DNA from 3 places in the Sporofaciens sp. JLR.KK001 genome. Region 3 is predicted to be linked to each of the others. Evidence: predicted binding sites of a transcription regulator. Region 3 holds the regulator's gene; each other region holds the start of a gene.
The links. The regulator Rex, encoded in region 3, represses fermentation and respiration genes when NADH is low (regulators of the CRP and FNR family bind a similar motif). The targets are predictions, from matches to a motif close to ATTGTTAANTANTTAACAAT.
Positions count from the first base shown of each region.

Region 1: VSQ62_RS09320 (L-lactate dehydrogenase) is a predicted target of Rex. The motif match lies at 6,067-6,086, and genes of this name have one in related genera.
Region 2: VSQ62_RS21100 (NADH-quinone oxidoreductase subunit NuoE family protein) is a predicted target of Rex. The motif match lies at 8,173-8,192, and genes of this name have one in related genera.

Region 1 covers NZ_JAYMNO010000001.1:1,757,845-1,768,008, reverse strand. The annotation lists gene VSQ62_RS09350 (4Fe-4S dicluster domain-containing protein) at 1-352, opposite strand, end outside; gene VSQ62_RS09345 (4Fe-4S dicluster domain-containing protein) at 356-1,330, opposite strand; gene VSQ62_RS09340 (hydrogenase iron-sulfur subunit) at 1,318-1,758, opposite strand; gene VSQ62_RS09335 (4Fe-4S binding protein) at 1,749-3,737, opposite strand; gene VSQ62_RS09330 (4Fe-4S dicluster domain-containing protein) at 3,744-4,133, opposite strand; gene VSQ62_RS09325 (CoB--CoM heterodisulfide reductase iron-sulfur subunit B family protein) at 4,133-4,939, opposite strand; gene VSQ62_RS09320 (L-lactate dehydrogenase) at 4,984-5,931, opposite strand; gene VSQ62_RS09315 (hypothetical protein) at 6,216-6,542, opposite strand; gene VSQ62_RS09310 (fructose-1,6-bisphosphatase) at 6,668-8,620, opposite strand; gene dapB (4-hydroxy-tetrahydrodipicolinate reductase) at 8,687-9,445, opposite strand; gene dapA (4-hydroxy-tetrahydrodipicolinate synthase) at 9,482-10,164, opposite strand, start outside.
Region 2 covers NZ_JAYMNO010000001.1:4,153,734-4,163,897, reverse strand. The annotation lists gene VSQ62_RS21150 (sensor histidine kinase) at 1-880, shown strand, start outside; gene VSQ62_RS21145 (hypothetical protein) at 1,048-1,893, shown strand; gene VSQ62_RS21140 (GGDEF domain-containing protein) at 1,998-3,398, shown strand; gene VSQ62_RS21135 (M48 family metallopeptidase) at 3,557-4,093, shown strand; gene VSQ62_RS21130 (precorrin-2 dehydrogenase/sirohydrochlorin ferrochelatase family protein) at 4,298-4,750, shown strand; gene VSQ62_RS21125 (PHP domain-containing protein) at 4,761-5,471, opposite strand; gene VSQ62_RS21120 (hypothetical protein) at 5,468-5,797, opposite strand; gene VSQ62_RS21115 ([Fe-Fe] hydrogenase large subunit C-terminal domain-containing protein) at 5,803-7,185, opposite strand; gene VSQ62_RS21110 (ATP-binding protein) at 7,209-7,631, opposite strand; gene VSQ62_RS21105 (DRTGG domain-containing protein) at 7,635-7,979, opposite strand; gene VSQ62_RS21100 (NADH-quinone oxidoreductase subunit NuoE family protein) at 8,323-8,817, shown strand; gene VSQ62_RS21095 (ATP-binding protein) at 8,820-9,377, shown strand; gene VSQ62_RS21090 ((2Fe-2S) ferredoxin domain-containing protein) at 9,448-9,822, shown strand; gene nuoF (NADH-quinone oxidoreductase subunit NuoF) at 9,844-10,164, shown strand, end outside.
Region 3 covers NZ_JAYMNO010000001.1:2,146,880-2,157,043, reverse strand. The annotation lists partial or broken gene VSQ62_RS11320 (NAD(P)H-hydrate dehydratase) at 1-1,223, opposite strand, end outside; gene VSQ62_RS11315 (redox-sensing transcriptional repressor Rex) at 1,339-1,980, opposite strand; gene abc-f (ribosomal protection-like ABC-F family protein) at 2,106-4,028, shown strand; gene VSQ62_RS11305 (flavodoxin family protein) at 4,081-4,797, opposite strand; gene VSQ62_RS11300 (hypothetical protein) at 5,026-5,457, shown strand; gene VSQ62_RS11295 (NADP-dependent isocitrate dehydrogenase) at 5,529-6,725, opposite strand; gene VSQ62_RS11290 (GntR family transcriptional regulator) at 6,727-7,422, opposite strand; gene VSQ62_RS11285 (hydroxymethylglutaryl-CoA lyase-like TIM-barrel protein) at 7,442-8,833, opposite strand; gene ilvA (threonine ammonia-lyase) at 8,994-10,164, opposite strand, start outside.

The DNA of each region.
Region 1 (10,164 bases), 390 kb from region 3:
CCGCGTAGAACGTATCGACCGGATCGGATAAGAATACCTTGTCTAATACCTCTAAGCCCTTCACGTCACAGGCTTTCATGCCGAATACGACGAAATCCTGCTCTTTTAAGCGCTCCGGCTCGATAGACATCTTCTTTCCCTCTTTTTTCACGGTATAGAGACCTTCGCTCTGCGGGAAGAATGCGTCCTTGGCTGATTTTACGGTCTTTAAGGTATCAAGATCTACCTCTGCGTCCTCGCTCCACGCCGCAAAATTCGTCTGTCCGGCCGTCTTCACCGGAAGATACAGCTCACGTGTTTCCGCGATCAACTGGAATAATGCGGAAAGATTCTCTTTGGCTATCTTATACATACATTATCCCCTCTTTCCTACTATACTTGGTTCCGCATCCTCAAACGTATAGTTTGTAAGCGGTGCTTTTGAATCGGTATCTGCTCCTGCCTGGTATTCCCCGTATAATTCATCAATATCCTTGATGAACTTGCGGTTGAACAGGTGAAGCGGGATCCCCTGCGGGCATACACGGCTGCACTCGCCGCAGTCCGTACATCTTCCGGCCACATGGAACGCGCGGATGATGTGGAACATCTTCTCCTCAAAGGAGTCCACGTTCGCCTTCTGGGAGCTGTCGAACTTGTTGCTGTCGAATACGCATTTGCGGCAGCTGCAGGCAGGACATGCGTTCCTGCAGGCATTGCAGCGGATACATTTACTCAGTTCACTTCTGAAGTACGCGAACTTCTCCTCCGGGCTCATCGCCTCGATCTTCGCTACTTCGTCGAAGCGTTCCGCATCCTTCGTCTCCTTGGACTCTCCGATCTGCTCGTCAAAGATCATGTGATCCTTGCCCTTGCAGACATGGCATCTCTCCAGCATACCGTCTGCGTAAGAGATAGATTTCTCCCCGTAAATGGTCTGAATCTTCAAAGTATCCGCTTCATCCGTGATCTCTGCGCCTTCGATGCTCTCGATTCCTTTGATCCCTTGCTTCTTGATTCTTTCAATATCCAGTTTGCCCTTGCATCCCACGCCTACGATATAAGCTTTCTCCCGGTCTACCCGATGCTCCTTGATCAGTTGGTTAAAGCTGTATGTATCGCATGGTTTTAAGCAGACCATGGTCTTTCCTTCCAGCTTGGAAGCTTCGATCATGTATTTGCTTAAGTTGGCTCCGCAGAACCCGTTATATACAAAATCCTTCAAATCTTCTTCTGTCTCGAAGTAAGCCGGTTCCGGATTGTAAGGCAAGTCTCCGGCCTTCCAGCCGAGAACCCGTGCCACTGTTCCGTCAGCCAGCAGTTCTTTTGCACGGTTAATTAACTCTTGCATCTTAGATCCCCCAATCTTACATTTTCACCGAGAGAATAGATCTTCTCTACGAAACTGTTCATCGTCTCAGAGAACTTCACGCCCTCTGCCGCAGATACCCATTCTACACGGGTACGTCCGTTTTCCACGCCGATGTAGTCAAGCATGGAGAATAACAGCGTCATACGCCTTCTCGCATAGTAGTTTCCGGTGCTGTAATGGCAGTCTCCCGGGTGGCATCCGCACATGATCACTCCGTCTGCCCCCTTCTCGAATGCTCTTAAGATGAACATGGGATTCACACGGCAGGAACATGGCACGCGGATGATCTTCACATCGGCAGGATAGGTAAGACGGCTGCTTCCTGCCAGGTCGGCTCCCGCGTAACTGCACCAGTTACAGCAGAATGCCACAATCTTCGGTTTGAATTCTTTATTTTCTAACGGCATATTGCATCCACCTCCGCTAAGATCTGTCTATTGGAGAAGCCCTGCAGATCCATGGCTCCTGACGGACATGCAACGGTACAAGCGCCGCAGCCCTGGCAGAGTGCGTTATTTACCACTGCCACACGGCGTGTCTCGCGGATTCCATGGTCGTTGACCTCTTTGTCTTCATAAGTGATCGCACCGTACGGACATACATTCTCACAGGTAGAACATCCGTTACACAGCAGGACGTCTGACTGTGCGGTACATGGGTTGGTCATCAGTTTATCCTTCGCAAGAAGCCCGATCGCTTTTACAGCAGCAGCTCCCGCCTGGGCAACCGTCTCCGGGATATCCTTTGGTCCCTGGCATACGCCGGATAAGAAGATACCGGCTGTCGGCGACTCTACCGGACGGAGCTTCGCATGAGCTTCTGTCAGGAAATTATTCGTGTCAATGCTTGCAGTCAGCATGGTCGCGATCTTACGCACGTCTGGATTCGGCTCGATCGCCGTGGCAAGGACTACCATATCCGCTTCTTTTAAGATCTGACGGTTATCAAGAAGGTCTGATCCCTGTACCAGAAGTTTTCCGTCCGGCTGCGGGATTACCTTTCCGACCTGTCCTTTGATGTAATTCACTCCGTACTGCTCTACCGCTCTTCTGTAGAACTCGTCGAAGTTCTTACCTGGCGTACGCACGTCGATATAGAATACGGTCACGTTCACATCCGGGTATTTGTCACGGATCAGCATAGCGTGCTTCGCCGTATACATACAACAGATCTTGGAACAGTACGGCTTGCCTCTGTCGTCGGAACAGCGGCTTCCCACACACTGGATAAATACGATCTCCTTCGGAGCCTTTCCGTCGGAGAGACGCTCCAGGTGTCCGTGGGTCGGTCCTGCGGCGTTCATTACACGCTCCAACTCTAAGGACGTGATGACATCCTTGCTCTGGCTGTATGCGTATTCGTCATATTTGTCCAGGTTGATGGTATCAAACCCTGTCGCGACAACGATCGCACCATACTTCTCTGAGATGATCTCATCCTTCTGCTCGTAGTCGACGGCGCCTGCCTGACAGACCTTGGAACAGATTCCGCACTTCCCGGTCTTGAACTTGATACACGCCTCACGGTCGATCACCGGCACATTCGGGATCGCCTGTGCGAACGGGGTGTAGATGGCGCTTCTGGTGTTCAGGCCTCTGTTAAACTCGCTCGGAGCCTTCTTGGACGGACATTTCTCCTGGCAGACTCCGCAGCCGGTACACTTGTTCATATCCACGCTTCTTGCTTTCTTGCGGATATCCACGGTGAAGTCTCCTACGAACCCGCTTACCTTCTCTACTTCGCTGTATGTATAGATGGTGATCTTCTCATGGGCTGACGCTTCCACCATCTTCGGCGTCAGGATACACGCGGAACAGTCAAGAGTCGGGAACGTCTTGTCAAGCTGCGACATCCTTCCTCCGATACTCGGCGTCTTCTCCACGATATCAACCTCATAGCCTGCGTCCGCAATATCAAGGGCTGTCTGGATACCTGCGATTCCGCCTCCGATCACCAGCGCCCTCTTGGTCACACGGCTCTCTCCCGCCTGAAGCGGAGCGTTTAAGTTCACCTTCGCAACCGCCGCCCTCATGAGGATCACTGCTTTCTTGGTCGCCTCTTCCATATCCTTATGGATCCAGGAACAATGCTCGCGAATGTTGGCGATCTCTACCATGTACGGATTCAGTCCCGCACGCTCCGCCGCCTTTCTGAATGTAGCCTCATGCATACGCGGGGAACAGGAACATACGACGATTCCTGTCAAATTCTTCTCCTTGATCGCTGCGGCGATCTTAGCCTGGCCTGCTTCGGAACACATATACTGGTAGTCTTCGGCATGGACAACGCCCGGCTCCATGAGAGACATCTCTGCTACTTTGCTTACGTCCACCGTAGCGGCAATATTACTTCCGCAATGGCAGACAAATACTCCTATCCTCTGCACTTAGACTCACCTCCTATATCTTCTGAATGCACTGACTAACAACTGCTGCGGGAGCTCTGGATCCAAAAGCTCTGGGATCTCATCTGCCAACAGGTAATTCTGATCCTTCTGGCGCACTACCACCTGTCTTGCAGCGTCGATAAGCTTGCCTGGTTTCACATCGCGCGGACATCTCTCCACACATGCAAAACAAGAGAGACACTTCCATAATGACTTGGAATTCACCAGGCTCTCGATATCTTCATTGATCACATAGGATACAAACTGATGCGGTTTGATATCCATCTCGTTATAGGATGGGCAGGTTGCAGAACATTTGCCGCACTTCATGCATTTGAGCGGATTCACGCCGCTGATCTCCTTGATCAGCTCCGCCTGTTTCTTCTCGGAACTCATTACTTCTGCACCTCCTCTTTCACTTCTTCTTTTACGCCCAACGCTTCTGCCAGAAGCTCTGTAAAGTAGACGACCGGAAGTTTTGCTCCCGTACTCTTATTCAGATTATACAGGCAGAGCGGACATGCCGTCGTGAGCATCTCAGCTCCGAAACCTTCGGCGCTTGCCATGATCTTCTCGCACATTCCCTTGGACAGATCCTTCTCCTTTAAGGAAATGTAACCGCCGCAGCACTCGTTGCGGTATGGATATACTACCGGCTCTGCTCCGATGGCGCGTATGAACTCTTCAATGATCGCCGGATTCTCCGGATCGTCAAAGCTTAAGAGCTTGCTTGGGCGAAGGAGCAGGCAGCCGTAATATGCACCGATCTTCTTACCCGTCAGCGGATTCTTAACCTTCTTCTTCAATTCGTCAAATCCTACTCTGTCACGAAGGACTTCCAGGAAATGAAGAACCTCCGTCTCACCTGCGTAAGGCTCCTCAAGTTCCATGTAATTGTTCGCTCTGGTACGGATGTCCTCCACATTCTTCATATCATCATTGACACGTTTGATCACATGATGACATGCGGAACACATCGTTACGAGATCCTGTTCCTTCTCCTTCGCCGCATTCAGCGCACGAACGGAAGACAGCTTCGTCGCGATCTCGTCCGAACCAAGCGGATAGACCCCGCCGCAGCACTGCCAGTCTTCGATCTCTTCTAACTCGATTCCAAGCGCCGCTGCTGAAGCCCTCGCATAGACATCCAGATCCTTTGCCTTTGTTCTCAAAGTGCATCCCGGATAATAACTGTACTTCATAGTTCTCGCTGTCCTTTCTATAAATAATAATTTAAATTATAAACTTATAACTCGATCTGGGCAATAACTTCCTTCAGTGCATCCGCACTTGCCTTAAGCTTTTCTACCTCATCATCGGTCAGCGCCATCGGGATCTTGCCCTGGATACCGTTCGGCCCTACCAGCGCCAGCGTGCTTAAGCACACATCCTCGATACCGTATTCTCCGTGCATCATAGAAGATACTGTGGATACAGACTCGGAGGCAGACATCAGGATGCTGCATAATCTGCATACGCCTCTGGTTACCGCATAGAAGGTCGCACCCTTATTCGCAATGATCTTGCCGCCGGACTTCTGTACATAAGTAAGCATCGCATCCTTATCAAGCTCCTTGGCTTCCTTGCCAAGCTGCGGCATCATCTTCAGATAGTCGTCTACCGTAACGCCTGCAATACGTGCCGCCGACCATGGAATGAAGGAAGTATCCCCATGCTCGCCGAATACATATGCATGGATATTTCTCTGTGCTACTTTGAAATGTTCGGAAAGTCCGCAGCGAAGTCTTGCGGAATCTAAGACGGTTCCGGAACCGATAATCTGATTCTCCGGAATTCCTGAAATCTTCGTGAATACATAGGTCATGATATCAACCGGGTTGCTTACAATGATATAAAGCGCCTTCGGTGCCGCCTTTACAATCTCCGGTGTGATCTGCTTCAAGATATTAACATTGGTCTGTGTCAGTTCAATTCTTGTCTGGCCTGGCTTACGTGCGATTCCTGATGTGATGATTACAATATCAGAATCCTTCGCATCATCATAATCGCCCGCAATGATTGCTACAGGATCTCTGAAACAGGTTCCCTGCTCAATATCCATAACCTCGCCTTCTACCTTCTCCTTGTTGATGTCGATCATGACGATCTCGGACGCCATGTCCTCACCGGACAATGTGTACGCAATTGTGGCGCCTACGCTCCCGGCACCAATGATTGTGACTTTGCAGCTCATGTTTTCTTCTCCTTCTTTATGCATTTTACTGATTCTAGTATACTGTTCAACTCGTCCAAATATTCCAGTATACATGGCTTACAGAAATCCTGATATTCTGTCGTTTTCTGCCGCCGTCTTTATGTATCATAACACATTGATAATTAATTAACAAGCCTTTGTTTAGAGAAATTTGTACAATATTTTTTTAATCTTTTATTCATTTTGCCGAAAAAACACCGGCAGAAAAAGAGCCGCTTCCCCGTATTCAAAATACCGGAAAACAGCTCTCCTCTTGATCTCTGCTAATCTCTTACCTTATCGTTGTTGTTGTCCCTGTTAACATCATTATCCTCGCCGTCCAGAGCATCTCCCATATCATCCACGCCGTCGCGGATATCGTCGCCGATCTCGTCGGCTATATTGTCATTACCGTTGCGGTCCGTACCGTCGGTCGCACCGTTCGTATCGCTGCCGTTATTGGTACCGTTATTGGCTGCGTTGCCGTTGTTATCCGTCGCCGCATTGTTATTGGCAGCATTATCATCTGCATCATTGCTTCCGCAGGCCGTCATGCCAAGCATGGTGCCTGTGCACATAAGGATCAATACCATTCTTTTTAACTGTTTCATGTCTCTTCTCCCTTTCATGTATATTATCAATAATCAAGTAATACTTGTTGCTAGTAATATCTGCAAAAAGCAGGATAATATACTTGAAAAGTATTTTTGTCCATGGCATTTTTTTACAATAAAAATTATACCCTCTCTGCGATCTGCCCGCTGCGGTAAGCGGCAAGCAACACCTCCAGGTCTGCGATCTGTTCCCTGAGATCACGCCCTACGTCCGTATCTCCCACCAGCTTCCTCTCCAGCACGCGGTTTACGATCACACTGTCCGAATGAATATCGCTCTCCCTCTCTATCGCCGCTTCCGTCGACTCGAAGGGCTCATGCGCAACAAGGATCAGCCCGTAGGAATTCGAGATCAGAGTATAGCCCGCGATCCCCGTCTCCTTCTGATATGCCCGGGAGAATCCTCCGTCGATGACCATAACCTTGCCGTTACACTTGACCGGGCTCTCTCCGTTCTTGCTCTTGACAGGCACATGCCCGTTGATGATATGCGTCCCTTCCGCCGGAAGCCCGAATTCCTTAAGGATCCTGTTCACCACCTTCTCCTCCTCGAGAAGGCTGTAATATGGATTCTTCTTCTCCTTGTGCGTCTCCTTCTCTGCAAGGAAATACCGCTCAAACGTCGCCATCTTATCCTTGCCGAAAAGCGGCGACCCTTCGCTGAGCCAGATATACCACATCATATCCCTGCCGCGCTCCCTCTCCTTTGGGTCCAGCGCATGGAAACCCTTCCTTACATAGCTCTCCAGGATCTCATACAGACTCTTTCCCTTATAAGAATGCCCGTAGATGCGCACGGACTTAAGGCTTCCGTCCGCATTAAGCGGCACACAGCCATGGTACAGGAGATTATTGTTATAGACCTTATATAACGCCCCCTTATTCAACAGGAAACGCATATGCTTCTGAAGCTTCTCACAGTTCAGGAACGCCTGTTCCAGACGCTTCATGATATCTTCCTCTTCCCGCGTCAGGGCATACGGACGCTTCGGATCAATAGTCGGGAAATTCATATCCAGCATATCATAGGTCTTACCGTCAAGCTCTATGGTTCCCTTCTCATAATCAATGTGATGGAGCAGATTCCGATCATCCATCTTAAAGCCCGGATTCTTCTTGATGATCTGCCCTTCCACCTTGAACTGGATCACCGAGATTGCCTTGTGCATCTTGATATCAATCAGCATCTCGTTCTTGCCGTGTCCGGAATCCCCCTTCAATTGGAAACAACTGCACGGATCGTCCCTGTATGTATTCAAGGCAAAGGTTGCAAGGGGAAGCAGGTTGATTCCATAGCCTTCCTCCAGAATATCCAGATTGCCGTATCTTGCGCAGATGCGGATCACATTGGCGATACAACCTCTCTGGCCTGCCGCCGCTCCCATCCACAGCACATCATGATTGCCCCACTGGATGTCCACGGAATGATGTGCGATCAGCTTGTCCATGATAATATGCGGTCCCGGACCCCGGTCGTAGATATCCCCCACGATGTGCAGATGATCCACCGTAAGCCGCTGAATCAGCTCGCTTAAGGCAATAATGAATTCCTCCGCCCTTCCTATCTGGATGATCGTACTCACGATAGAATTGTAATAGGAATTCTTATCCGTCACATCCGCTTTCTCCGTGATCAGCTCTTCGATCACATAGGCAAAATCTTCCGGCAGAGACTTCCTCACCTTGGAACGGGTGTATTTGCTCGCCGCGCGCTTGCTGATCTTGATCAGCCGGTACAAGGTGATCTTGTACCAATCCTCCATGTTATCCTCTTCTTTCTTGATCCGCTCCATCTTCTCCTTCGGATAATAAATAAGAGTAGCAAGAGCCTGTTTGTTCTTGCTACTCATAGTATTCCCGAAGACATCATCGACTTTGCGGCGCACTGCACCCGAACCGTTCTTAAGCACATGGGAAAATGCCTCATATTCCCCGTGGATATCCGTAAGGAAATGCTCCGTTCCCTTGGGTAGGTTCAGAATCGCCTGGAGATTGATAATCTCCGTCGATGCCTTTGCGATGGTCGGATAAAGCTCTGAAAGTCTCTCCAGATAACGTACCTCAAGTTCTTTCATAGTTATCCTCCCTTGTATAGTATAAATATCTTCTTCTGCAAATCCATGCTCTGTGTTAAAACCGGATTAAAATCGAATCACATCCGACATATCGTACATCCCTGCCGGCTTCCCCGCCAGAAACTTCGCCGCCTCCACGGCGCCCTTGCCAAAGACTGCCTTAGAATACGCCGTATGCTTGAATTCTATGACCTCGTCCGCCCCTGCGAAGATCACCTCGTGCTCTCCCACGATGGTCCCTCCCCGAACTGCCGAGATCCCCATCTCCTTCTTATCGCGTTTCCTGCGCACCTGGCTCCTGTCATAGATATACTCATATCCATGATCCATCGCCTCATTAATGGAATCCGCCAACGCCAGTGCCGTCCCGCTCGGCGCGTCCACCTTCTGGTTATGGTGCCGCTCCACCAGCTCAATATCGAATCCCGCCGTGCCAAGCACCTTCGCCGCATCCTTCAGAATCTTCATCAGAAGATTGATCCCCAGGGACATATTGGCAGACTTAAGAACCGCCGTCTTCTGCGACGTCTCCTCTGCTATCCTGATCTGCTCCTCCGAAAGTCCTGTCGTACACAGCACGACAGGCACCTGTCTGTCAGCGCAATATTCAAGCAGTCCGTCTATCGCTCCCGCATTAGAGAAATCAATGATGACATCCGCCTCTACATCGCACTGGTCTATACATTCAAACACTGGGTAATCATTCTTGATCCCCGTATATGTGTCAATTCCCGCTACTAATTCTATCCCCTCATCGGCTCTGATAAGGCCTGTGATCACCTGCCCCATCCTGCCGTTGCATCCATGCATGACCGCACGTACCATCTTTTGTCCTCCTTAACTAAGGTAACGCCCCACCGGTTATACCAGCTTCAGCCCAAAGTCCTTCATTGCCCTGGCCAGAGACTCCTCGTGAACCTTGGTAAGCTCCGTAAGCGGCATGCGCAATCCTCCGCAATCCATACCGATCAACTGCATCGCCTTCTTCACCGGAATCGGATTCACCTCACAGAACAACTGATCCACCAACGGAAGTGCCCTAAGCTGTAATTCGGCGCTTCCCTTGACATCTCCCTCGAAGAACTTCTCACACATATCATGGGTCTCCCTGGGCGCAATATTCGATAATACCGAAATCACTCCCTTACCGCCCAGTGACAGAAGCGGAACGATCTGATCATCGTTGCCTGAATACAGGTCAATGTTACCGTCTGTGAGCGCCATGATCCTCGCCACCTGTCCGATGTTGCCGGAGGCTTCCTTGATCCCTACGATATTCTCTACATTATTGACCAGAGCCGCCACTGTTGCCGGTTCAATATTACATCCGGTACGGCTCGCCACGCTGTACATGATGATCGGCGTCTTCACTTCCTTCGCAACCGCGGTATAGTGTGCGATCAGTCCTGCCTGAGTCGCCTTATTATAATACGGAGTCACAAGCAATAGTCCGTCCGCGCCGTAGGATTCCGCTTCCCTGGACATCTCGACCGCCGTCCTTGTGCAGTTCGAACCTGTCCCCGCGATCACCGGTATCCGCCCCT
Region 2 (10,164 bases), 2.0 Mb from region 3:
TATCTTCCACTATAAATGCAGGGATTGGTCGGACAGCTTTGGCAGGACCGGGTGGAGCCGTTTTGGATGGCTTCCGGTGATTAGTATTCTGGTGACAACGCTGTTGTCAATGTATATATGGTATACGGATTCGATCCGTGCGGACAGCGGCGCTCTACTGGCGGCCGCTGTTGGTTATTGCGTGATCAATGTGCTTGCCTTTTATTCTATCGGAAATATCCTGGAGAAGGAGGAGCAGGTGCAAAAGGCCCGTCTTATGCAGGAGAAGCTAGAAAATCAGATGGAAATGTACCGGAATACGCAAGAGAGCGAGACGCGCTGCCGGAGGTATCTGCACGATTACAAAAATCAATTGGGATGTATACACGGAATGCTTAAGGCAGGGAAGGTTGAGGAGGCCCTTGATTACATCGAAGAATTGAACAGCGGCATCCGAAAAGGCGAGGACTGCGTCGACACGAATCATCTGGTGGTCAATACGGTGCTGAACCAGAAGTACCAATACGCCAGAGAGAGAGGCATTACGATGGTGATGTCGGTAAATGATCTGTCCGGGCTTACGATGAGCAAGGAAGATATCGTTGCCCTGCTTGTGAATCTGTTAGACAATGCCGTCGAGGCCTGCGAGAAGCTTGACGGCAATAAGATCATACAGTTTAAGATGATGCTGGAAAAGGAGGAACTGACGGTCTCCGTGCGTAATCCGGTGAAAGAGCCGGTTGTGATAAAAGGAAAGAGAATCCTCACAACGAAGAGGGAAAAGGATGAACACGGGATAGGATTCCTCAATATTAATTCGGTGATCGAGAAGAATCATGGTACAAGCATTCTGAAATGCCAGGACGGCTGGTTTTATTTCTCGGCAGTGCTGCACATTTAGCGCGGCAGCTCAGACGAACTGTTCTGTTTAGCGCCTTTTTATGCTGTCTGACCGTCGGTTCATGCACGGCGGATTGCTATGTCTGAATGGAAGGAATAAGATATACTTGAAGACGGGATTCGGGAATCCGGTTTTTAAGTATATGCAGAAAACGGAGGTTTGGACTTATGAGGACAGTAAAATATGACGGAACGGGAGACTACGGAACAGAAGCAGGCAGGAACAGAAGCACGGAAGGGAAAGCTATGGCGGTTAAAAGGCATGTGAATACACATGTAAATACAGTGGTAATTGCTGTGCTTCTGACAGTTTTTCTTCTTCTTACGGCCTGCGCCGGGAAGATGAAGAATAAGACTGCAGATACCCCAAGGGAGGCGGCGCAGCAGACGATGGAGGCGATAAAGGGGCTGGATCTTAAGACCTTTAATGAATGTACGGATAATTACGAGGGAGCCTGCCTGAATATGATCGGATTTCCGGTTGAGAAGGAGTACAAGGTATTCAGTGAATTATTGCAGACGCATTTTTTTAAAGGCAGGCACTACAGGGAGAACCACAGGTTTGCAGAGAAGGTTGTAGAAGAATTGACCTGGAAAGTCGGCGAGATAGAAGAAGACGGCGATAAGGCCCGGATCAGGATGACGTTTGCCAACAAAGATATGTCGGAAGCGATGGGGCGTTATGCATTAGGGATCGTGGAGGATATGATCGAAGATACAGAGATCGGAGCAGCTTCTCTTATCAGGAATGTGGGAGATATGATCAACTACAGGGATGACGACCTGATCCGCTGTATCGATGAGACGGAGAACACCTGGACAGAAGAGATTGACGTTACGGCGTATAGAGAGGGCGGCGCATGGAAGATTCATCTTAGCGATGAATTGATCAATGCTTTCATGGGGAATATCAATTCGGACGAATACCCGGAAGAGATAGAGGATCGTCTGACGGAATTAGAAGAAGCGTACGAAGAGAAGGCGGCGCGGTGGGCCGAAGAAATGTTTTGGTAGAGAAGGAGCGAAAAGAATATTGGTTGGCTTTGCCTTGTAGAATGGTCCTTGCTGTGATAAACTGAGATACAGAAAATAATTATGAAAGGGCCAGGTAACGAAAGGTGAGTATACAGACATCAGAAGAAAATGCAGGTACTCTGCGGGGGCTGCGGATACAGACGCTTAGCTTATGGATGGTTGCGGTTACGATCATAGTCTCTGTGCTGATCGGAGAAGGGATCGTCCGTGTAATGCACGATTACAAAAAGCTGGCGGACATGACAGAGGAATACATATATATACAGGAGGAGGCGGAGAATTTACTGTTAGGGTCGAATTACCTGACGGATCAGGTACGTCTCTATGCCGTCACGAAAGACTCTGTCTATGTAGAGGAATATTTTACAGAGGTAGAGGAGACAAAGAGAAGAGATACGGCGCTTGAAACGCTTGAAAAACACATGGGCGGGAAGGACGATGAGATTCTGGATGCATCCCGGAGAGCGTTGGAATTATCCAATGAGCTTATGGAGATGGAGATGCACGCCATGAAGCTTGCGGCGTTATCTGCAGATGACGATATAAGTATGTTTCCGCCGGAGGTTAAGGACTATCCGCTGACAGAAGAAGAACTGTCCTTCGCAGATGAAGAGAAGTCAGACGTTGCCGTCGGATTAGTGTTCAGCGGGGAATACAGGGATATGAAGAAGCTGATAGAAGAGAATATATCAGTTGTCACAGAGAGGGTGATCACGATCTGTGAAGAAGGGCAGGCGAAGAGCGAAAATGAGATGAGAAATGCGCTCATCTGCCAGAGTATCTATACGGTCCTGATCGTAGCGCTGGTGATCTTCTCTTATATTATGATCGCGGTCCTGATTCTGAGACCGATCCGTTTATATGTGAACTGTATTAAGAATAATAATTTTCTGCAGATTACAGGGGCTTATGAGTTTAAATATCTTGCGGCCACATATAACAATGTATATGAGATGACTATGGAACAGCAGAATATGCTCCGGCAGAAGGCGGAACGGGATGCGCTGACGGGTCTTTTGAACCGGCAGTCATTCGAGCAATTGAAGGAGCGTCTCCGCAATCCGGTAAAAAAGCTGGCTTTTTTATTGGTAGATGTGGATGTGTTCAAAGCGATCAATGATAATTACGGACATGATGTGGGCGACCAGGCGCTTATTAAGGTTGCGAATCTTCTGGAGGATAATTTCAGAAAAGCAGATTATGTACTCAGGATCGGCGGAGATGAATTCGCGGTGATCATGGAAAAGATGACCGCAGATAAGAAACAGATCATTCGGGATAAGATTGACGCGGTCAACGAGATCCTTCAGAATCCCCAGGGAGATTTCCCCAAGTATTCGCTCAGCGTCGGCATTGCATTTTCCGAGCGGGGCTTCCATGACGACTTGTTCCGTCAGACGGATACTGCGCTGTACCATACCAAAGAGAACGGAAGATGCGGTTATACCTTTTACGATGAGCTGGGGGACGGAGCGTCAGATTAGTGATGCAGGTATTTCGGTTGATGCAGAATACATAGCATGCTAATTGTTTGGATAAACTTTTGTGATTTTATACTATTGTGCAGAAAGCTATAAAATCAAAGGGAAAATATATAGCGTGCTATGCGGTGAAACAAAATTGAAGCAAGGAGTACATCCAGATGGAGCAGATTACATATGAATGGATTCGTTCCCGCCGCAAGACGATTGCGATCCAGATCAAAGAGGGCGGAAAAGTAGTTGTGCGGACTCCATACTCTATATCCAGAAAACAGGTAGAAGATTTCCTGAGAGAGAAGCAAGACTGGATCGTTAAGAATCAAAAACAGCTCCATAGGGCGCAGGAAAATAGGATGGTCATCACGGAAGAGATCCGCCGCGAAGGCGTTGAAAGGGCGCTTTGGGTCCTCCCGGAGCGGACGGAACATTATGCCCGGCTGATGGGAATATCTTATGGCAGGATAACCATCCGGGAGCAGAAGACAAGATGGGGGAGCTGCAGCAGCAAAGGTAATCTTAACTTCAACTGGAAGCTTGTGCTTATGCCGATGGATCTTCTGGATTATGTGGTCGTACATGAACTGGCACACAGAAGAGAGATGAATCATTCTAAAGATTTCTGGAGAATTGTGGAAGAAGTGCTCCCGGACTACCGGGAGCGAAGGAAAAGACTGAACAATTTTTCAAGTATGCTATGATACTAGTACAACGAATATTAAGTAATTGGCAGTTTGACTTGTTTATTTCCCTGATAGCACTACTCCCCAAGCCTCGACGTAGCCACCGCTACGCCTGCATTTGTGAAGCAGCACTCTCAGGAAAATATTCTGCGTCAAACTATCCAAAACTTAATTTTCGTTGTACTAGAAGGCCGTTAAGAAGCAGGAGAGGCAGAGTATAATATGAAAAAGCCGTATTTTCCATTATTTACAGACATATCACAGAAGAAGATCCTTATCGTCGGCGCAGGAAAGATCGCACAGCGGAGGGTAGAGACTCTGCTGGAATTTGCAGATAATATCCGGGTCGCAGCCCCCCAGGCCACCGATCGGATCCGGCAGTTGCATGAAGAGAAACGCATCCTGTGGATACAGGATAGCTACCGCGCAGATCTGATAAAAGGAGCAGACCTGGTCCTTGCAGCCACAGACGACCCCGTATGCAACGAACAGGTTATAGAAGACTGCCGAATGCGCGGGATCCCCGTCAATACATCCCACAAAAAGGAACTATGCGACTTCTATTTTCCGGCGATCGTCCGGCAGGGAGACTTAACCATCGGTATCAGCTCCGGCGGATGCAATCATTCAGAAGTAAAAGAGACCCGTAAGAAGCTTGAAAGAACTCTAAAGTAATATAACACTGTCAGCGAAGCCCTTCAAGTATATCCTTTGCCGCCCGCGACCTCGCATAGATCTGATAATCCGGCTCGCGGATGTCCTCCAGATAGTGTGCGTCCGAACTGCTGAGCATCTTGCATTGCAGAAAATACGGATGTTCCTTCTGTATCTGGTGCAGATGGTCAAATGTACTGATCTCTGCACAGGTAAAACTGCTGTCCGGCGGTACGAACCCTAAGTTAGACAGGAGGCTTGTGGTAGACTTGTCAATGTGGGCGGGATACGCGATACCGCGGTAAGCTTCAACCAGGCCGAATACCTGATCAAAAGAGATATCTGTTGCGCCGATCAGCAGGCGTTCTACATTGCCCGTTACCTGATCGTCCGCGTCCATGATCTGTTGTTTTCCGAAAATATCCTCCCTGTTCTTAATAGGAAGAAGACGCTCATACACATACCCGTCAAATGCCATTGCGTCGTCAAGGGCAGGAAAGAGACAGACAACGTGCACTTCCTCAGCGGTCGTCAATTCCATTCCCGGGATGACGGTGATGCCGTACTCTTCGCCATGCTTCAGGATGGCAGGACAGTTCTTGCAGGAATTGTGGTCGGTCAGCGCGATCACGTCCAGTCCCTTGACGGCTGCCATGCCTGCGATATTGGCAGGGGTCATATCGTCGTCTCCGCAGGGAGAGAGGCAGGAATGGATGTGCAGATCGTAGTACAGAGGTATCATGACAATAGCTCCTGTATCTTAAGCGCGGCGTCAAAGACCGGAAGCTCTGTGGTAAATACGGCGATCCCCTCCTGTTCGGCACAGTCAAGTTCCGTGTCCTGGAATGTTATGCCTTCGGCAAGGACGATGCAGGAGATGTCCGCCAGGGACGCAACTGCCAGGGTATTCCGGTTGCCCATCACGGTAACCCATGCGCTCTTAGAGGGCGCTCTGCCCATGGCAATGCTCAGAAGATCACAGCAGAATACTTTGCCGATATTTTTCGAGGGATCGCCGGCGGTCTTCAGGGTGAACAGGCCGGCGTCGATCAGTGTCTGGGTGGTTATCATAATCATCGCTCCTTCTTGCTTAGTTCAGTGGTAAGCTTCTGGATATAATCTTCCAGAAGGTGTATCGAATCGTCATTATTGCTGCAGCTTAGGTTCAGAGAACGTGTCAGAAATGAGATCTCTTTTGACAAGGAACCGATATATTCATGGAAGATATAGATGCAGTCGTTACGCGTGGCTTCGCCCCGGACGATATCTTCTGCCAGCGCGCGGCAGGTCGGCGCGCCGCAGGAACCGCAGTCCAGTCCCGGAAGCTGTTCCGTCAGTTCTTCAACAAGCCCCATCATCTCCAGACTCTCACGGAAGGATTCTCCAAGCCGGAAGACAGGTTCATATTCGATGCATTCATTCCAGCGGTAGTCGATATCCTTAAGGTCTTCCATATCGTTAGAGTGGGTTCTTGCGACAGGAAGGATCCGGTTCAGCTTCTTGGTCTTGGCAATTGCGATATAAGGATTCTCCACGTTCAGCGGGCCGCCTACACATCCGCCGTCGCATGCGTTCAGCTCTACGAATTTCAATCCGTGGAATTTCTCGTCTTCTATGTCGCTTAATACTCTCAGCGTGCTCATGATCCCGTCGCATGCGAGATAATTGTCAGTAATCAGCCCCGCGGCTTCACCGCCGGCATTATTCCAGCCGATACCGATGCGCCCGGAAGAAGCAAGAGGCTTTAACCGGGATTCATCGTCCGTCATGTGTTCCAGAAGGGCAGGATAGACGTCCTTGATCGCCAGCACCTTGTCGACCGAGCTCTTCCCAATACCCAGCGGAGACTTCACATAGGCGACCTTAGACGGACAGGGCGAGATGAAGAAGATGCCGATCTTCTCAGGAGCATATCCGGTCTTCTTGACAGCTCGTTTCCTTGCGATCTCCGCCGCGATCTCGATGGGCGGCTTGATCGGAAGAAGCCGGGGGATCAGTGTCGGGAATTTCACACGGATCAGCCGGATGACCGCGGGACAGGAGGTGCTTATAAAGGGCGCGTCTTCCATGTGTTCGCGGATATAGGCGCGGGAAGCCTCAGATACCAGTTCTGCGGCGGCGCTGACTTCGAACACGTCGTTGAATCCGATGGAGAGAAGTGCGTTGAGCACGATGTCTATATTCTTCAGATTATTAAACTGTGCATACAGGGAAGGAGCCGGAAGCGCGACCGTATACCGGTAATCGCGGATGTCCCGGATGGAATCATAGGACACGGTCTGCGCGTGGTGCGGGCAGTATCTTAAGCACCGGCCGCAGTCAATGCAGAATTCCGGGGTAATGCTTGCTTTCCCGTTATGTACGCGTATGGCCTGCGTCGGACAGTATTTGATGCAGTTGATACATCCGGTACAGGCTTCCTCATCGAGCTGTACAGAATGGATGAATTTGTTCAAGCTTCTCCCCCCTTGATAAATTGTCAGAGACGGACGTCCATGGTGACGGTGGTGCCGACTCCGACTGTAGAATCTATATTCATATAATCCGTATATTTCTTCATATTGGGCAGTCCCATACCGGCGCCGAAGCCCAGTGACCGGACTTCTTCCGGAGCAGTGGAATAGCCGTTCTCCATCGCCTTGTCAATGTCGGCGATCCCGGGACCGGTATCGGCAAGGATCATGCGGATCTTCTCGGAAGAGATCTCAACCGTGATCGTACCGCCGTCGGCATGGATGACCATATTGATCTCTCCTTCGTACATGGCGATCGAGACCTTGCGGATAGTATTGCTGTCAAGTCCCATCTTCTTTAGTTTGTTCTTCACACTGCTGCTTGCTTCCCCGGCACGGGTAAAATCATCTCCGGGAATCGTATAGTTGAATGTCAGAAGTTCCTCCATGAATTATGCACCTCCAAGTAATCCGTTGCTGTATAGTATGCCGCATGCGGTGAACATTCCGTGGCCTGTGCAGAGGATGACGATCTCTTTCTCTTCTGCCAGGGAGAGGATGTTCTGATCAGGAATCTTATTTCTCACAAATATGATGCAGACGATATCGAGCATCTCGGCGGTCCGAACGACCTGCGGATTGCACAGGCCCGTGATCAGCGCGGAGTGATCGGTGGCAAATGCGAGTACATCGCTCATCATATCTGACGAGAATGCATAGTTGACTTCATGTTCCAGATATTTGCTTCCATACAGAATATCTGCATCCAGTAAGGTTTTGATCGTATCGATTGTCATATATACCTCCATGAAGAGCTGTTTTCCCGCGGGCGCAAACCGGGCGGGAGTGCTTGCATGTACATTTAGCGGCTGCGGGGGAGAACCTGCCCCGGCATATTTTTTAGTATAGCATTGACAAAAGTGAAATTCAACCCAAATTTGTACAAAATATACAAAAATAGAGAAATAAATTTGTATATATTTTAACAAAATAGATAGTGAATTAACAAACAAAATTGTTGGAAAATTAACGCAATTTCAAGAATTTAGTTGTAGATTTTTGAAAATTTGTGTGATAGAATGAAAAACAATGGGATGTAAAAAACGTTACCAAAAAATAACCAAGGGAGGTAAATTACTAATGCTTTCTAACAAATCTACAGTTCAGTTCAATGGAACAGAAGCTCAGGAGAAAGAACTGTTAGAGATGATCCGTGAATTAAAGGATGAAAAGGGCGCACTGATGCCGATCATGCAGAGGGCGCAGGATATCTACGGATATCTGCCTTATGAGGTTCAGAAGATCATTTCTGATGAGACGGGGATTCCGCTGGAGAAGATCTACGGAGTTGCCACATTCTATTCCCAGTTTAATTTGAATCCGAAGGGACGCTACCGCATATCAGTATGTCTTGGAACAGCCTGCTATGTGAAGGGGTCCGGGGATATCTATAATAAGCTGATGGAGAAGCTTGGGATCGTCGGAGGAGAATGTACTCCAGACGGCAAGTTCTCTCTGGATGCCTGCCGCTGTGTAGGCGCCTGTGGCCTTGCTCCGGTTATGATGATCAACGACGAGGTATACGGCCGGCTTACGGTGGATGATATTGACGATATTCTGGCCAAGTATGAATAGGTATGATGACGGAGATCGCATTGAATATTCTGGACGTAACAGAGAATTCTATACGCGCGAAGGCCAGTTACATAGAGATTGACGTGTCGGCGGATACCGCAGAGGACACGCTGAAGATAGAGATCAGAGATAATGGATGCGGGATGAGTAAGGAACAGGCAGAGAAGGTCACAGATCCTTTTTTTACAACAAGGACTACCCGGAAGGTAGGGCTTGGGATTCCGTTTTTCAAGCAGGCGGCCGAAGGGACAGGAGGAAGCTTTGAGATCGTGTCCGAAGAAGGGGAAGGAACGGCCGTAAAAGCGGTTTTCGGTCTGTCGCATATAGACAGGATGCCCTTGGGCGATGTGAATTCTACGATCTATACGTTGGTAGTATTTAATGAAGAAATTGATTTTCACTATAGATATGCATATGATGAGAGGGAATTTGTGTTAGATACGAGAGAGATGAAGCAGATATTGGGCGGTCTGCCGTTTCGCGACGCGGAAGTGTCGGAATTTATCAAAGAATATCTGAACACAAATCAAACAGAAGTAAATGCCGGAAGGATACTGTAATGAAGTCTTCCGACGATCTGCCGCCGCACGAAGGTGAGGGGGCGCTGCAAAAAGGAGGAATTAAGATAGAATGAAATCTCTGGAAGAATTAAAAGCAATTAGAGAAAGAAATCAGGGCAAGGTCGGTGTGCGCTCTGAGAATGAGACGCAGACGAGAGTCGTGGTAGGTATGGCTACCTGCGGGATCGCAAGCGGCGCAAGGCCGGTGCTGACCGCTCTTTCCGACGCGGTGCAGAAGGAGTCTCTGGCAGAGAAGATCAGTGTGACTCCGACCGGATGTATCGGACTGTGTCAGTATGAGCCGATCGTAGAGGTCATAGAACCGGGCAAAGAGAAGGTTACATATATTAAGATGGACCCTGAGAAGGCGATGGAAGTATTCGAGCTCCATCTGAAGCAGGGACAGGCAGTTGCCAAGTATACGCTGGCGGCTCAGCAATTATAGACAAAGGAGGAACAAAGACTTATGTATCGTTCGCACGTCTTGGTATGCGGTGGAACAGGATGTACTTCCTCTGGCAGCCAGAAGATCAGGGAAAGATTAGAAGAAGAGATTAAGAGAAACGGACTGGAGAATGAAGTCGGTGTGGTAAAGACCGGCTGTTTTGGTCTGTGCGCGTTAGGGCCGATCATGATCGTGTATCCGGAAGGCTCTTTCTATGCCATGGTGAAGGAAGAGGATATCCCGGAGATCGTATCCGAACATTTGTTAAAAGGAAGAGTTGTAAAACGTCTGCTGTACGATGAGACAGTGAAGGGCAATGACGAGATATTGCCTCTGCAGGAG
Region 3 (10,164 bases):
GTCCTTGAATCCTTGAGTACACAGGTGCAGCCGAATCTGTCCGTATATCCCTCAAGGATCCGCATCCTGTCTTCCTTAAGCTTTTCTATGCTTCTTCCCGTCAGCCTGGACATCTCCTTCATATGGGGCGTCAGCACAAGACCGCATCCTGTGCGTCCGGATGGATCCGCGCATTCTCTCAGATATTCCGGATGCCCGGCCAGGATATTCAGACCATCCGCATCGATCAGACACGGAACCTTTCTTCCTTCCAGAGTCTTCTTCACAAGCTTCTGCGATACTTCGCCGGTCCCGATCCCTGAACCAATACAGATCACATCCGCCCATTCAAGTAATTCCAGAAGCTCCTCCTCCTGATAATCCGTATAGGAAGTAATGATCGCCTCAGGTAGCTGCTGCTGGAGGATCATCCGGTTCTCTTCCGGTGTATAGATCCGCACCAGGCCTGCGCCCGCAAGATATGCTGCCCTGGCATTCAGATATGCTGCGCCCGACATTCCTTTGCTGCCCGCGATCACCAGAAGCTTCCCGTAAGTCCCTTTATTCGAATCTGCCTTCCGTATCGGCAGCATGGCACGGTAGTCCTCCTCGTCACAGGCATACGCCATCTGATACTCCTCAGCAAGCTGTTCTGTATGTATCCCCACATCCGCCGTATGTACCCATCCTGCATACTCACTGCCCGGATAGAATACAAGTCCCAGTTTTTCCAACTGGAACGTTACCGTGAGATCCGCCTGAAAGGCTTCCCCCAGCACGCAGCCCGTATCCGCCGATATCCCCGACGGCAGGTCAACGGCGAATTTGACCGCCTTTGCTTCATTCATCTTCCTCAGCACATCTGCGTATTTCCCCGTGATCTTGCGGCAAAGACCCACACCAAAGACTGCGTCTATGATGATACTATATTCATCTTCTATATATTCGTTGCATATTTTGCCGCCGATTTCCTGAAACCATTCGATCTGCTGCCTTGTCTCCTGTGTACAATGGGATTCATCGCCTACAAAACAGACCCTTGCATGATATCCTTTTCGAAGGAGAAGCCTTGCGATCGCAAACCCGTCTCCTCCGTTATTCCCGGAACCGCACACAATACAGGCCTTCGTAAGATCGAACCTCTCTTCTTCCATCACCTCTACGCAGGCCCTGGCAGCGCGCTCCATCAACTTAAGCGACGGGATACCTGCCTTATGTATCGTATACTGGTCCGCCCTCTTCATCTGAGAGCCGTCTGCCAGATATCTCATCTCCCACACCTCCTGTCTCTTGCAGTAAAAAGGACGTGTAACCCTGCCTGCACGTACATGCTGTTATTACACGCCTTGATCCTTGCTATTATTTGTGTTCTTCGTTATACCGGCTGATCTTGTAGGATAGCTGCATCAAGCTCTCTGACAAGTGCACATTCTCAACAATAATGTGTTCAGGCAGGTTCAGATCTGTATGGGCAAAATTCCAGATAGCCCTCACACCGTTCTCTACCAGGATATTCGCCACCTCGATCGCCTTCTCCTTGGGTATGGTCAATGCCGCGATCTCTACTTCATTCTCACGCACAAACTCACCCAGCTCGTCTAACATCCTCACCGGAACACCTCGGATCGACACGCCCTGGAGCCTTGGGTTCACATCAAAGATCCCCTTCAGGATGAAGCCCCTCTTCTCAAATGCGGCGTAATTCGCCAACGCCTGCCCCAGATTACCAGCCCCGATGATGATCATGTGATGATCTTCTTCCAATCCTAAGATCTTGCCGATCTCTGTATATAAATACTTTACATTATATCCGTATCCCTGCTGCCCGAACCCTCCGAAATTATTAAGATCCTGCCGGATCTGGGATGCCGTCACCTTCATCCGCCTGCTCAGGTCGTTGGACGAGATACGCTCCACCCCATGTTCTAATAATTCCCCCAGATACCGGTAATATCTCGGCAGCCTGCGTATGACAGCCTGGGAAATCTCTCTTTCTTCCAAAACTACTCACCTTCCATTTCATATCTAAAATTCATTATATAGAATACCGGGATCAAAGTCAAACTTTTAGTTGTATTTTATTCTATTTTCGTTATAATGAAAACAAAAGCTAAAAGGAGGATATTATGATACTGGCATGTCATGGAATGAACAAATCCTTCGGCGACAACGTGATCGTTGCCGGAGGTTCCTTTCATATAGAAGACCACGAGAAAGCCGCCCTGGTCGGACCAAACGGCGCAGGGAAGACCACCCTTTTCAAGATGATCGTAGGGGAACTGCCCTCCGACGGCGGCGATATCACACTGACGCGCGGCAAGACTCTCGGCTACCTTGCGCAGCACCAGGAGATGGTAAGCGGCAATACGATCTACGAGGAGGTCAGGCTTGCCAAGGCAGATATCATCGCCATGGAGCAGCAGATCCGCACGATTGAGACGGAGCTTAAGCATCTTGAAGGAGATGCTCTGTCCGCACGCCTGAATACCTATCACCGCCTGACGGCGGCATTTGAACAGGAGAACGGATACGCCTGCGAGAGCGAGATCACCGGTGTATTGAAGGGGCTGGGATTTTGCGAGGATGATTTCTCCAAACCGGTAGATACCCTCTCCGGCGGTCAGAAGACCCGTGTCTCCCTGGGGAAGCTTCTTCTCACCAGACCGGATATCCTGCTTCTTGACGAGCCTACCAACCACCTGGACTTAAACTCCATCGCCTGGCTTGAGACCTATCTTCTGAACTATCCGGGTGCCGTGCTGATCGTATCCCATGACCGGTATTTCCTTGACCGCGTCGTCACCAAGGTCCTGGAGATCGAGATGGGGAAGCTTATGACTTATATGGGCAATTACAGCGAATACGCCGAGAAGAAGCGCCGGCTCAGGGAGGCGCAGCTTAAGGAATATCTGAACCAGCAGCAGGAGATCCGGCATCACGAGGCTGTGATCGAGAAGCTTCGGTCATTCAACAGGGAGAAGTCTATCAAACGGGCTGAGAGCCGCGAGAAGATGCTTGAGAAGATCACGCCGGTAGAGAAGCCGGTAGAGATGAATACAGAGATCCATCTGAATCTCGAACCCTCCCGTGAAAGCGGCAATGATGTGCTCTTTGTAGAACACCTAAGCAAAGCATTTCCCAACCAGGTATTGTTCAGGGATGTTAATTTCGAGCTTCGCCGCGGGGAGCACGTCGCCATCATCGGGGACAACGGGACCGGCAAGACTACCCTGCTTAAGATCCTGAATCAGGTCATCCCCGCGGATTCCGGAACCTTCACCCTGGGAACCAACGTTGAGATCGGCTATTACGATCAGGAGCACCACGTCCTCCACATGGAGAAGACCATCTTCGACGAGATCTCGGACGATTACCCGGATCTTACCAACACGAAGATCCGCAATATGCTTGCCGCCTTCCTCTTCACTGGGGACGACGTCTTCAAACGGATCGGGGACTTAAGCGGCGGGGAACGCGGGCGTGTTTCTCTTGCCAAGCTGATGCTCTCCAAGGCTAATTTCCTGATCTTGGACGAACCTACCAACCACCTGGATATCACCTCCAAGGAGATCCTTGAGAAGGCGCTGAACGACTATACCGGAACGCTCCTCTATGTATCCCACGACCGGTATTTTATCAACCAGACGGCTACCCGGATCCTGGATCTGGTCAACCAGACCTTCGTTAATTATATCGGCAATTATGATTATTACCTGGAGAAACGTGAAGAACTGACCGCCGTCTATGCAGGCGGAACAGAAGACGCCTCTGACTCTGTATCTTCGGAAACAGTATCCGAGTCAAAGCTTAGCTGGCAGGAGCAAAAAGAAGCGAACGCCAGAGCACGCAAACGCCAAAACGACTTGAAGAAGACGGAAGAGCGCATCACCAGGCTTGAGGAACGGGACGCAGAGATCGACGGGATGATGACACTGGAAGAAATATTTACCAATTCCGTCAGATGCCAGGAGTTGGCAGATGAGAAGGCTTCGATCGCAGAAGAGTTGGAAGTGCTGTACGAACAGTGGGAACACTTAAGTGACGTATAAAATCTTAATTGGGGACGCAGTAAAATGATGTTTTACTGCGTCCCCATATCTCTTATCCTTCTGCTTTCTTCTTCCACGGCCGTTCCTTGTCAAGCCATCCCTTTTCCTTCCAATATGCCTGATCCACAGGGTTCATCCCCTTCTGATGCATACGGCGCATGATATAGAACAGCAGCCTGGTCTTGATCCCCGGAACCACCTGATCCGTCTCTCTGGTGAGCTTCAAGGAGAGCTTGTCAACATCCTGAAGGATCTTCTCCTTGACCGGCATAGACACACCTTCCCAGCACGTTGCCGCAACTGCAGGCCCATAAGAATAGATCCTGCCTACGCCCCAGAAGAGCAGGCTCCCTTTCATATCCTTTAATGTAGACTTCATGCCTCCCCTTGCGCCCGTCGTAATACACACTGCCTGCTTGGTGAACATCCTCTCCTCCGGCCTGTGCACCATGAAACGATACCCATAGTGATCCAGCAGCGCCTTCATGGCTCCCGTCACATGCAGCACATGGACCGGCGACGTAAATACCAGCAGATCCGCCTCATCGATCATACGGGTCACCCGCTTCATATACATCAGGTAATCCGGGCATCTCTTCTCGCTCTCCGTAATGCATGCGGCGCATCCCCGGCAGAATTCCGGCATATCCTTGGGGAGAAACAATTCAATGATCTGATCCTCATTCTCCGCTATCCTCTCAATCACCAGTTTCCCAACATGATAGCTTGATCCCTGCCTTAGCGTGCCGTTAATCATCAGTATTTTCATCTTGCCTTGTTCTCCCTTCTTCTTAAATCGTACGTCCTGTCACACCTTATCTATTGACTGCAGGCATACGCCTGCTTATCTGCATTTTTTAATTATATCACATTGAAATCTTTTTCACCACATAAAAATAAATATGGAAAGCTGACTTGACATATCATCGTTTATCCCTTATAATGAAAATACGGAAAGCAAACTTTACATCATAAGTATGATTCAGGAGGAACTGCTATGAAAACCACTCAAAAGAAAGTCTACATGCTGATCACCGGCGTCCTGTTATACGGTATCGGCTTCTGTTTAAAGTGTATGCACATCTTCAACAGCAGATGGATCATTCTCTGCCTGTCCCTGATGCATTACGGCGGGATGCTCCTATCCCTTTTCGCTGTCAATTACTTCGGCACAACTTACCAATATGAGAAATATCCGGAAGAAAGCAAGCAGACGCTCATAGATCTGAACGACGAACGAACCAAGAGTATACATAATCTGGCCAAGGCGCGGACCTTCAACATTATGACCTATGTGCTGATGCTCCTTCCCGCCGTTCTGATCGACCTGAAGGCCGGCCTTGTCGGAATCATCGGCGCGGGAGCAGCACTGCTTATATTCGGCATCTCCTATGCATTCTTCCTTGCCAAATATAAGAAAGAGCTGTGAATGGGTACAGGACATTCATCAATTTGGGACGCAGTAAACTTCCATTTACTACGTCCCAAATCGCAGATTAATTACATCTTCCCGGCTATCGCCTTTATAAATTCTTCACTGTTCAGCACTACCGGATTCTTGATCGTCGTGATCAGAGCCAGATCCTTCGTCATCTTTCCTTCTTCGATCGTATCAATAGTCGCCTTCTCAAGCCGGTCGGCAAATTCCATCAATTCCTGATTCCCATCCAATTCTCCGCGTTTCCTAAGCGCTCCGCTCCATGCGAATATCGTCGCAACCGAATTGGTTGAAGTCTCTTCTCCTTCAAGATGCTTATAATAATGACGCTGTACCGTTCCATGGGCAGCCTCATACTCGTAATACCCATCCGGGGACACCAGTACCGACGTCATCATGGCAAGCGAACCGAACGCCGATGAGATCATATCGCTCATCACGTCTCCGTCATAGTTCTTGCAGGCCCAGATATAGCCGCCCTCAGACTTCATCACACGCGCCACCGCATCATCGATCAGCGTATAGAAATATGTGATGCCTGCCGCCTCGAACTTCTCCTTATATTCCGCATCAAAGATCTCCTGGAAAATATCCTTGAAGGTGTGATCGTACTTTTTGGAGATCGTATCCTTAGTGGCAAACCACAGATCCTGCTTAATATCCAGCGCATAGTTAAAACAGCTCCTTGCAAAGCTCTCAATGGACTGGCTGATATTATGCATTCCCTGAACTATACCCGCGCTGTCAAAATCATGAACCAGCTCTCTCGTCTCCGATCCGTCCTCTGCCGTATATACCAGTTCCACCTTGCCGGCGCCCGGAATCTTCATCTCCGACCCCTTGTACACATCCCCGTAGGCATGCCTCGCGATCGTGATCGGCTTCTTCCAGTTTCGCACGCACGGCTCAATCCCCTCCACTACGATCGGAGCGCGGAATACAGTCCCGTCAAGGATCGCACGGATTGTCCCGTTAGGGCTCTTCCACATCTCTTTTAAGTCATACTCCGTCATACGCGCCGCATTGGGAGTGATCGTCGCACACTTCACTGCTACCTTATATTTCTTCGTCGCATTCGCAGAATCGACCGTCACCTGATCGTCCGTCTCATTCCTGTGCTCAAGCCCCAGGTCGTAATATTCCGTATTCAGCTCTATAAACGGCTCCAACAGATGATCCTTGATCATCTTCCACAAGATACGGGTCATCTCGTCTCCATCCATCTCTACGATCGGTGTGTTCATCTTAATCTTTGCCATGCTATATTTCCTCCTGTTCTTCTCTGTTCTCTCTCCTGACCACCTGTTCAGACAGGTGCAGATTCTTCATTACATTCAAAATATGCCGGTTGGCCAGCTCCTCCGCCAGCTCTCCATCCCGGTCCTTGATCGCCTTCAGGATCTCCCGGTGCTCCTGGATCGATCTTACCGCCCGGTTCTTCTCCCCTACCGACATAGCTCTCGCCATCTGGACATATTTGTGGAAATCAGACAATACATGCTCAAGTATACGGCTGTTAGAGGCCTCATACAAGACCTTATGGAATTTTCCGTCCAGCTCTGTCACCTGTTCTGCCTGTTCCCCGCCCTTCTTCTGCAAATGAAATTCAGACAGCAGCAGCACCTCTTCCAACTCCTCGATCTGTCTCTCCGTAATATGTTCCGTCGCCCATCGGGCGCACATCCCCTCTAACATTGAACGAATCTTATAGATATCATAGACATCCTTCTGGGTGATCCCTGTAACATAGGCGCCTTTATTGGGGATGATGGTCACCAGCCCCTCAAGCTCTAACTGCCTTAACGCCTCTCTCACCGGAGTCCGGCTGACTCCTAATTCCTCCCCGATAGTAATCTCCCGAAGCTCTTCATGCTCATGATAGACTCCCGACAAGATGTCTTCCCTGAGCCTTTGAAATACTCTCCCCCGCAGCGAGCGGTCATGATACTCTTCCATTCCTTCCTGCCCTTCCTTCTCATTCCAGACGATATCCCAGTCTATTCTGTGCATCCTCGATCACGGCTAACAACTCTTCATCCGTCAGGACTGTCACACGCCCTTTCTCATATTCTCCGTCCACCCAGGCTTTTACCATGGCAACCAGCTCTGTATTCTTATCCACCTGCCGGTCTTCCGGCAGCCGGAAATAGGTATTGATCCAGTGCGCGATCCCTGCAAGCCCTGATGTGTTAGACACAGCCACTAGGGGCGGACGGTTCAGGAACTTCTCTGTATCAAATACATTATAGATCTCTTCATTCTTAAGAAGACCGTCCGCATGAATCCCGGCACGCGTCACATTGAAATTCCTCCCCACAAACGGCGTTCTTGACGGCACCCGGTATCCGATCTCCTTCTCATAATATTCTGCAAGCTCCGTGATCACTGTGGTATCCATCCCGTCCAATGTCCCTCTAAGCTGCGCGTATTCGAACACCATCGCCTCCAAAGGCGTATTCCCTGTCCGCTCCCCGATCCCGAATAAGGAGCAGTTCACCCCGCTTGCCCCATAGAGCCAAGCCGTCGTAGAATTACTTACCGCCTTGTAGAAATCATTGTGCCCGTGGAACTCGATCAGCTCACTCGGCACTCCCGCGTGGACACGGATACCGTAGATGATACCTGGAATCGATCTTGGTATCACGGCCCCGGGATAATTCACCCCATAGCCCATGGTATCACAGACACGGACCTTGACCGGAATCTGATATTCTTCCATCAGCTTCATAAGTTCTAAGCAGAACGGGATCACGAATCCATAGATATCCGACCTGGTGATATCCTCCAGATGGCATCTCGGGCTCACCCCCGTCTCCAGACACTCCCGGACTACCGACAGATAATGATCCATACATTCTCTTCTCGTCATCTTCAATTTATAGAAAATGTGATAATCCGAACAGCTTACCAGAATCCCCGTCTCTTTCATCCCAATCTCCTTCACCAGCTCAAAATCCTTCTTGCTGGCACGGATCCAACTGGTGATCTCCGGGAATTCATACCCCTTCTCCATACACTTATACACGGCATCCCGGTCCTTCTTACTGTATAAGAAGAACTCACACTGACGAAGCTTCCCGTAAGGACCGCCAAGTTTATGAAAATATTCATAGAGCCTTACGATCTGCTCTGTGCTGTACGGCGCCCTCGACTGTTGGCCATCCCGGAAAGTTGTATCTGTGATCCATATCTCATCCGGCATACTGTGAGGTACGATACGGTCATTGAACGCAATCTTCGGAATCTCGTCATAATGAAACAGATTCCGGAATACATTCGGCTTCTTCACATCTACCAGCGGATACATGTGCTCCTCAAGCTGCAGCAGATTGGTGTGCTTGTCTAAATATACTTTTCTGTTCTCCATGTACGCCCTCTCCTTCGTGTCATATCCTTTTGATTGTTAACGTGTATAATTGTATACAATTATACACGTATTGTCAAGAGCTAAATCAAATACCCCGCTGCCCGCATACAATAAAACAGGCTCCCCGGAAAATCAGGAAACCTGTTCATTTCCAAAAGCATCAGTATAACTTCGCTCCGATCTCACGAGGCCGGAAGCCTTCATCCTCTAATGCCTTCATAATCTCATTCTTATGATCTGTTCCAAATGCCTCCATGGTGATGCGAAGCTCCACCGCAGCGTTACGGTTGGTGCTGACAAACTGGTTGTGCTCAAGCTTGATGACATTTCCCTTCGCATCTGCGATCGTAGCCGCAACCCTCACCAATTCACCCGGCTTATCCGGAAGCAGTACAGATACGGAGAAGATCCTGTCTCTCTGGATCAGCCCGTGCTGCACGATAGAAGACATGGTGATCACATCCATATTGCCGCCGCTTAAGATCGCTACCGCCTTCTTACCCTTAAGGTCGAGCTGTTTCAACGCCGTGACCGTAAGAAGTCCCGAATTCTCCACCACCATCTTGTGGTTCTCCACCAGATCCAGGAAAGCCCCGATCAGCTCGTCGTCCTCTACGGTCAGCATCCTGTCGATATTCTCCTGGGCATAGGGGAAGATCTTCTCGCCCACCCGCTTAACCGCGGTACCGTCCGCGATCGTGTTGGCGCTGTCCAGCGAAACCGGCTCTCCTGTAGCAAGCGCCGCCGTCATACTCGCCGCCTGCGACGGTTCCACACCGATCACCTGGATCTTGGGATTCAGCATCTTGGCAAGTGCAGACACACCAGTGATCAATCCGCCTCCGCCCACCGGCACCAGGATGTAATCCACCGTCGGAAGCTCCTGCACGATCTCCATGGCGATCGTTCCCTGCCCGGTAGCAATATCCGGATCATCGAAGGGATGGACGAAGGTATATCCCTTCTCCTCCGCCAGCTTCAATGCATACTCGCATGCATCGTCATAGACATCCCCGTAGAGAATCACCTCCGCACCGTAATTCTTAGTCCGGTTCACCTTGATCAGCGGAGTAACCGTCGGCATCACGATCACAACCTTACAGCCGAACTTCTGTGCCGCATAAGCGACGCCCTGGGCATGATTGCCGGCCGAAGCCGTAATAAGGCCTCTCGTGCGCTCCTCCTCGCTCATCGTACTGATCTTATAATAAGCTCCCCGCACCTTGTATGCTCCGGTATACTGCATATTCTCCGGTTTCAGATAGATCCTGCCGCCTGTCTCCTGGCTCAGATACTCACTGTATACTAATTTGGTCGGATTGGTGATATTC